2 regions of the Nocardioides sp. BGA-UO-ETr-FS32 genome follow, and region 1 is predicted to be linked to the other one. Evidence: riboswitches for the same ligand, from Rfam matches in the RefSeq annotation. Region 1 holds a riboswitch; the other holds the start of a gene.
What was found. A riboswitch is a leader RNA that binds a small molecule or an ion and turns the genes downstream of it on or off. The one in region 1 is predicted to bind cobalamin.
Positions count from the first base shown of each region.

Region 1 (4,172 bases):
AGCGAGAGCGCGGCGGCCGAGCGGGTGGTGCCCATCAGCATCGCGAGGTCGGGCGTACGCCGGTCGTGCAGCGCGCAGAGCACCTCGTTGTCGCGGGGGAGGCGGGCGCGGGTGACGCCGGACGCGACCATGTGGGCGTCGGTGATGATCGGCGCGCCGCCGTCGAGCGCCTCGCGCGCTGCGCTGACCAGGCGCGGGTGGATGACCAGGTCGTCGGTCAGGTCGGTCTGGCCGGCGCCGTGGACCATGCGTACGGCGACGCGCTCCGCGTCCGCGGGCAGGTGGTCGAAGCGGGCCTCGCGGCGGATCGTCGCGAACGACTCGTCGTAGATCGCGGCCCCGTTGGCGATGTAGTCGTAGCGACGGGTCGGTCGGGCAAGCAGGCTCATCACGGCTCCTCGGGGTTCGCGCCCCTGGGTAGGCAGGTAACGCCGCGCGGGCAGTGTCTGGCTCGCCCCCGATCTGGCTGGGGGACTGACAGTGGCGGAACCGCCCCGGACTCGCACCGGGTTCCTGCGTCGCGTGACGGGGGCAGCCTAGGGCAGGAGGGGCAGATGTGGATGTCCGGATACGGTGCGGTCGCCATGGATCCCGCCGACCGCACCGTCAAGCAGCTGGAGCTCAACCAGCTGCTGCGCAGTGCCGTCCCGCTCATCGCGGCAGGTCTGGGTATCGCAGGCCTGTACGCCTACCTCGCGTCGAGCAGCGGCCTCGCCGCTTTCTGGATCGGGCCACCGCTCGCGCTCGGGGGCAGCGTCCTCGCCGCGATCGGCTATCGCGGGCGGCTGCGCGAGATCCGCAGCCCGGTGCCGTCGACGGGGCGGCACTACCCGTGGCTCTTCCTCGGCTGGGCGTGCGTCGTCGCCGGAGCGCTGATCCCGCCGTACGCGCACGCCTGACGAGCACCATGAAGGCAGTTCGTGCCGTGATGGCGTCGGCTGAGCGTGGACTTGTTCGTCGAGCACGCGAACTGCCTGCATGGTGCACGCTGACCCGGGTCAGCGGGCGATGAGCGACTTCCACGGGGTGACGACCAGGTGCTCCGGGAGAGTGAGTGAAAACTTTCGCTCAAGCACTCCGGCCTCCACCTCGATGTGATTGACGCTGGGGGCGATGTCGCCGTACGCCGGAGGCTCGGACCGTACGAGCGCGCGGGGGTCGGCGTCGTGCGCCTCCGGCGCGACCGGGAGCTCGTCGACGTGCCACGCCGCCTGCTCGTCGCTGCCGCGGACCTGCTGGAAGGCGCGGGCCAGGCCGGTGAGTCGGGCGGCGGCTTCGTGCAGCGGGACGACCGGGCCCCAGCGGGACGACCCGATCCGGAGCTGGACCTCGTCGGCCGAGAGGGCGACGAGGCCGAGGTCGCAGGTCCGCGAGGTGAGGTCGCCCCGGCCGTCGTCGAGGACGAACAGGAAGCGGCCCGGGAGCTTCGCGAGGGACGGGGTCGCGCAGATGCGATCGTCGAGCTCGGCCGTGACCGGGCGGAGGTCGGCGCGGCCGCCGTGCAGCCCGGTCAGTGGCGACACGAGGACGTTGCGGACGAGCTCGTGGTCGGGGTGCGGGATCAGGCCGGTGGCGCGGATCGCTTCGACGACCTCCGGCGGGACGTCACCGTCGACCAGCGGGAGCGCGCGGAGCTGGAGGTTGGCCCGCTTGGTCAGGTGGACCTGCCCGTCGCCGTACGCCTCCGCGACGTCGAGCAGCGCCAGCAGCGTGGTGCGGGTGAGGCGGCCGCCGGGGACGCGGAGGCGTACGAGTGCGCCGTCGTCGGCGGGCCACGGGCGGAAGACGCCGGGGCAGAGGTCGCCTCGGGTCCGCTGGGTCACGGGGGCGATCTTGGCATGGCGTCGTGGTCTCGATACGCCCGGCGAAGAGCAGCTGCCGCTAGGGTCGTGCGCACCACTCCGCGTGGAACCCAGGAACCCGGTGTCAGTCCGGGGCGGTTCCGCCACTGTGAGGGCCTGCGTGCAGGCCCGCAGCCAGATACTGGCCCACGCGGATCCCATCAGAGGGGCGAGAACCCCGAGGAGGATCCGTGCGCATCGCACTGCTGTCCACGTCCGACACCGACCTGCTGAGCGCGGGGGAGTCCGGCGCCGACTACGTGCTCGCCAACCCGGCGCGGCCCGGCCACCAGTCGATGGCCGAGGTGATCGAGGGCTGCGACCTCGTGGTCGGCCGACTGCTCGGCTCACGTGAAGACCTGTGTTCCGGCTTCACGCGCGTCGCGGCGACCGGGAAGCCCGTCGTCGTCCTCGGAGGTGAGCAGTCGCCGAGCGCCGAGCTGATGGAGCTGTCGTCGGTTCCGATGGGGGTCGCTGCCGAGGCGCACCGCTACCTCGCCGAGGGCGGGCCGGCGAACCTCCGGCAGCTGCACGCGTTCCTCTCCGACACGGTGCTGCTGACGGGGGAGGGGTTCGAGCCGCCGCAGGTGCTGCCGCAGTGGGGGTTTGCGGCGCGAGAGGGTCTCGATACGCCCGCTCGTTCCTCGCGGGCTGCTCGACCAGCGATGAGAGTCGGGGTGCTCTACTACCGCGCCCACGAGGCCAGTGGGAACACCGCATTCGCCCACGCCCTCGCGGACGCGATCGACGCGACGGGGCAGGCGGTTGGCGTACCGGTCTTCGCCGGGTCGCTGCGGTCCGCGCCCGACGAGCTGTACGACGCGCTCGGCACGCTCGACGCGCTGGTCGTCACCGTGCTGGCGGCCGGCGGCAGCGTGCCCGCGGGCGCCAGCGCAGGCGGGGACGACGAGTCGTGGGACGTCGCGCGGATGTCCGCGCTCGACATCCCGATCATCCAGGGCCTCTGCCTCACGAGCAGCCGCGCGGAGTGGGAGGCGTCCGACGACGGCGTGAGTCCGATGGACTCCGCGACCCAGATCGCGATCCCGGAGTTCGACGGACGCATCATCACGGCGCCGTTCTCCTTCAAGGAGGTCGACGCCGACGGGTTGCCGCGCTACGTCGCCGACCCCGAGCGGTGCGCGCGCGTGGCGGGCATCGCGGTCAGGCACGCCCGCCTGCGCCGGATCCCCAACGCCGAGAAGCGGCTCGCCCTCGTGCTGTCGGCGTACCCCACCAAGCACGCGCGTATCGGCAACGCCGTCGGGCTCGACACCCCGGTCTCGGCGATCCGGATGCTGCGGAGGCTGCGGGAGGAGGGGTACGACCTGGGCGAGGGGAACGTCGTCACGGACATCCTGGATGGTCTCGAAGGTCTCGATACGTCCTCTCTCGTTCCTCGCTCGGACTACTCGACCACCGAGAGGGAGGCCGAGACCGCAGCCGGCGATGCGCTGATCCACGCCCTCATCGCGGCGGGCGGCCAGGACGAGGAGTGGCTCACGCACGCGCAGCTGACCGACGCGCACGTGAGGATCACGCCGGAGCAGTACGCCGCGTGGACCGCCGACCTGCCCGCGGACCTGCGCGCCGACATGGTCGAGGCGTGGGGCGAGGCGCCCGGCTCGCTCTTCGTCACGGAGTCATCGGATGGGGGCGCCGGCGATCTCGTGCTTGCCACTCTTCCTGCGGGCAACGTGGTGCTGCTCATCCAGCCGCCGCGCGGGTTCGGGGAGAACCCGATCGCGATCTACCACGACCCCGACCTCGCGCCGACCCATCACTACCTCGGTGCCTATCGCTGGCTCGAGCACGGCTTCAAGGCTGACGCCGTCGTGCACCTCGGCAAGCACGGCTCGCTCGAGTGGCTGCCCGGCAAGAACGCCGCCCTCTCGGCCAGCTGCGGCACCGACGCCGCGCTCGGCGACCTCCCGGTGGTCTACCCGTTCCTCGTCAACGACCCCGGCGAGGGCGCGCAGGCCAAGCGCCGCGCCCACGCGACGATCGTCGACCACCTCGTGCCGCCGATGGCGCGCGCCGAGTCCTACGGCGACATCGCCCGGCTCGAGCAGCTCCTCGACGAGCACGCCAACATCGCCGCGATGGACCCGGCCAAGCTGCCGGCGATCCGCGGCGAGATCTGGCAGCTCATGCACGCCGCCGAGATGCACCGCGACCTCGGGCTCGACGAGCAGCCGGACGACGAGGAGTTCGACGACTTCATCATGCACGTCGACGGGTGGCTCTGCGAGATCAAGGACGCGCAGATCCGCGACGGCCTGCACGTGCTCGGCGAGGCGCCGAGCGGCGAGGCGCGGGTCAACCTGGTGC
Region 1 covers NZ_JCAQOX010000014.1:27,565-31,736, forward strand. Annotated here, with positions in the region: gene AC57BS_RS09985 (precorrin-8X methylmutase) at 1-389, opposite strand, end outside; cobalamin riboswitch at 441-516, opposite strand; gene AC57BS_RS09990 (hypothetical protein) at 555-899, shown strand; gene AC57BS_RS09995 (ferredoxin-like domain-containing protein) at 999-1,823, opposite strand; cobalamin riboswitch at 1,868-2,006, shown strand; gene cobN (cobaltochelatase subunit CobN) at 2,033-4,172, shown strand, end outside.

Region 2 (4,172 bases), on a different contig from region 1:
TTCCTACACCTCTTTGGCAGCACCGACGACGACTCCATGTTCGAGCCCGCAGTCATCCGTCACGCACGTAGACGCCTTGCCACAGACGCCGACGCAGCACACACGGTCCGCCGATATGCCACCGCCCCCACGACCCCGTTCACCGAGGCGGTTCAGCTATCAACACTGATGACCTCTATCCCGCGCACCGACAACGACCCCGACCTCATCGAGCACTGCCTCAACCTCCTCAACTGCCACGAGCCGCCCATCCTCGTCCGCGACCTCACCCTCAACGCCGCCGTGTCCGCGGCGACGTCGCTCCTCGAAGCGACCGCTCGAACTCGCTGAATTGCAGCGTCCACCAACTTGTCGTCCTGACTCTGCTTCCGCCGCTGGCCAGACTCGCGGTACCCCTAGCCGGCCAGACACCGGTAAGCCCGTCCCCGGACACCACGCCCCGCCCAGCCCGTCGAAAGAGCGCCGCGCCGTAGAAGCCTGAGCGCCCGTGAGCCTCGCCCGCCTCGCGTGCGTCATTCTGGGCGAAGCGACGCTGGTCCCGTGCCTCAGTTCTCAGCCTTGTCCCAAGCCCACTGCGTTACCGCGCGGGCTGGCGTCCAGCCCGTGAAGCCTCCGATCGCGGCAGCCCTCTCCACGCCCACGCGGATGAGCTCGCCGCCGTGGTCGGCGTACGCCTTGGCCAGCAGCATCTCGGTCTCCAGAGTGACGCCATGGACGACGAGGCGGCCACCGGGCTTGATTGAGCTCAAGCAAGTTTCGAGAACCCCTTCGCGAGTGGCGCCGCCACCGATGAAGATCGCCTCCGGGGCGGGCAGCCCTTCGAGGGCATCCGGCGCGCGGCCGATCACCAACTGAAGGTCGGGCACGCCCAGCGCCTGGGCGTTGCGCATGATCCGGTCGGCGCGTACCGGGTCTGACTCGATGGCGAAGGTGAGGCACGACGGGTGGGCGCGCATCCACTCGATGCCGACCGACCCTGCGCCGGCGCCGACGTCCCAGAGGATCTGACCAGGAGCGGGCATCAGGCGGGCCAGAGCGGAGGCGCGGAGGTCGCGCTTGGTGAGCTGGCCGTCATGCTCGAAGGCGTCGTCGGTGAGGCCCGGCGCCCAGGAGGCGGGACCGTTTCCGACAACCTCGAGGGCGATGACGTTCAGCTTCGGCGACGAGCCCGACCACGACGAGGCGATGCCCGAGCCCGACGACTCGGACGACGAGCCCAGGTCCCCGAGGACCGTCATGGAAGACGCGCCCCAACCCGACGAGGTCAGCAGCGACGCGACCGCAGCAGGCGTCGACGCATCAGACGACAGCACCAGGATCCGCCGCCCCGGCGCGAGCTCCCGCGCCACCAGCGACACCGGCCGCCCCACCAGCGAGACCACCACACACGACTCCGCCGACCACCCCATCCGCGCCCGGGCCAGCGCCACCGACGACACGGCCGGCACCACGCGTACGGGCGCGCCCAGGTCGAGCAGCGTCGTCGCGATCCCCGACACCAGCGGGTCCCCCGACGCCAGCGCGACGACGGGGCTCCCGGCGTACTCGGCAAGCAGCGACGGCAGGCCCGCAGACAGCGGCGACGGCCACGGCACCCGCACCTGATCGGGCACCGCGGGCACCAGCGACAGGTGGCGCGACCCGCCCCACAGCACAGCCGCATCCAGCACCAGTGACCGCGAGGACTCGGGCAGCGAGGCCCAGCCGTCGGCGCCGATCCCGACGACCACGACCTCGCTGGGCACCCCGGTGGACGACATGGCCGCAGACGCTATCGTGACGCGGACAAGGCGAGAGGTGCCCCGAAGTCTGGGGAGAATCTGGGAAGCCGGTGAGAATCCGGCACAGGGCCCGCTGCGGTGACCGAGGCACGACCTCGGAAGTCCGAAGACCGGCCTCCCGCCATCCAAACGAAGCTGGCAACGAGAGCGGGAGCCCCCATGCCACTGCAGTACCCCCTGTCCGCCGTCGTCCCCTCCACGGCCGACCACCGCGACGACATGACCCTCGCGCTGGTCCTCACAACGATCTCCCCCGAGGTCGGCGGCGTCCTCGTGCGCGGCGAGAAGGGCACGGCGAAGTCCACCACCGTGCGCGCCCTCGCCTCCGTGCTGCCGCCGATCGAGGTGGTCGCCGGCGACCGGTTCTCGAGCCGGCCCGGCGACGTCTCCCCCGACGGCCCGGGCCCCGAACAGCGCTGGCCGCTCGACGCCGAGACCGAGACCCGGCCCGTACGCCTCGTCGAGCTGCCCGTCGGCGCCACCGAGGACCGCGTGCTCGGCTCGCTCCACCTGTCCAAGGTGCTGGCCGACGGCGTCGCGGAGTACGACCCCGGCCTCCTCGCCCGCGCGCACCGCGGCATCCTCTACGTCGACGAGGTCAACCTGCTCCACGACCACCTCGTCGACCTGCTGCTCGACGCCGCCGCGATGGGCCGCTCCACCGTCGAGCGCGACGGCGTCTCGGTCGCGCACGCCGCCCGCTTCGTGCTCGTCGGCACCATGAACCCCGAGGAGGGCGAGCTCCGCCCCCAGCTCCTCGACCGCTTCGGCCTCACCGTCGAGATCGCCGCGCCGCGCGACCCGCAGCTGCGCGCCGAGGTCGTACGCCGCCGGCTGGCCTTCGACGCCGACCCGGCTGCCTTCGTCGAGGCGTACGCCGACGCGGAGCGCGCGCTGACCGATCGGATCGCCTCCGCCCGCAAGCTGCTCCCCGAGGTCGAGCTCACCGATGCGGTGCTCACCAAGGTCGCCGAGGTGTGCGCCGCCTTCGAGGTCGACGGGATGCGCGCCGACATCGTCACCACGCGTACGGCGGTGGCGCACGCGGCGTGGAACGGGAGGACCACCGTTACCAAGGTCGACATCCGCCAGGCTGCGCTGCTCGCGCTGCCGCACCGCCGACGGAGGAATCCGTTCGATGCGCCGGGGTTGGACGAGGAGCTGCTCGATGCGGTGCTGGGGGATGAGGAGCCGGAGCCGGAGCCGCCCCTACCGCCGGAGCCGGAGGGGGATGGCGAGGGGGACTCTGAGGGAGAGGGTCTCGATACGCCCCCTCGTTCCTCGGGGGCTACTCGACCAGCGAATGAGGACGGCCTTACTCGACCACCGAATGAAGGTGAACCACCGAGTGAGGGCGACCGGGATCTCGATACGCCCCCTCGTTCCTCGGGGGCTACTCGACCGACGAGTGAGGATGGGGCTACTCGACTGGCGATGGAGAGTGTCATCGGGGCCGCGGATCCCTACAAGGTGCGGCGCTTCGAGGTCCACGGCACGGGAGCGGGCGAGTCGGGCAAGCGGAGCCGGGCGCTGACCTCCAACGGCCGGCGCATCGGGGCCGACCCGCAGGGCACCGGCGGGCTGCACCTGGTCGAGACGATCCGCGCCGCCGCTCCGCACCAGCAGGCTCGCGGCAGGACCGGTGGGCGGCTCAGGTTCGAGCCCACCGACCTCCGGACCGCACGACGCGAGGGACGCGAGGCCAACCTCGTGCTCTTCTGCGTCGACGCGTCCGGGTCGATGGCCGCGCGCAAGCGGATGGAGCAGGTCAAGACCGCGATCCTCAGCCTGCTGCTCGACGCCTACCAGCGCCGCGACAAGGTCGGGCTGGTCACCTTCCGCGGCGACGGCGCCGAGGTCGCGCTGCCGCCGACCCACTCGGTCGACATCGCCGCCCGACGCCTGGCCGAGCTGCCGGCGGGAGGGCGTACGCCGCTCGCCGAGGGCCTGCTCACCGCGGCCGAGGTGCTGCGCGTCGAGGCCGTACGCGACCCGCGCCGGCGCCCGCTGCTCATCGTGATCACCGACGGCCGCGCCACCCACGGCCAGGACGCGGTCGCGCGCAGCCGACAGGCCGCGCAATGGATCGCCGAGCACCGGACGACCGCGGTCGTCGTCGACTGCGAGCAGGGCCCGATGCGGATGGGCCTCGCCGGCGCACTCGCGCAGGCCATGCGGGCGACCCACCTGCCGATCGCCGACGTCAGCGCGCAGGCGCTCGCCGGCCTGGCCCGCGCCGCATGAGCCCGCAGACGCTCAGCCAGGACCTCTACGACGTCATCGCCCGCCGGCGCGACGTACGGGCGGAGTTCAGCGGCGAGACCGTCGACCTGGGCCGGCTGCGACGCGTGCTCGAGGCGGCGCACCACGCACCCAGCGTCGGGCACTCGC
Region 2 covers NZ_JCAQOX010000017.1:1,074,420-1,078,591, reverse strand. Annotated here, with positions in the region: gene AC57BS_RS25310 (NACHT domain-containing protein) at 1-330, shown strand, start outside; gene cbiE (precorrin-6y C5,15-methyltransferase (decarboxylating) subunit CbiE) at 546-1,760, opposite strand; cobalamin riboswitch at 1,779-1,914, shown strand; gene AC57BS_RS25300 (VWA domain-containing protein) at 1,941-4,025, shown strand; gene bluB (5,6-dimethylbenzimidazole synthase) at 4,022-4,172, shown strand, end outside.
Region 2: it holds a riboswitch for cobalamin, as region 1 does, so the genes downstream of both, AC57BS_RS25300 (VWA domain-containing protein) here and cobN (cobaltochelatase subunit CobN) in region 1, are expected to answer to the same signal.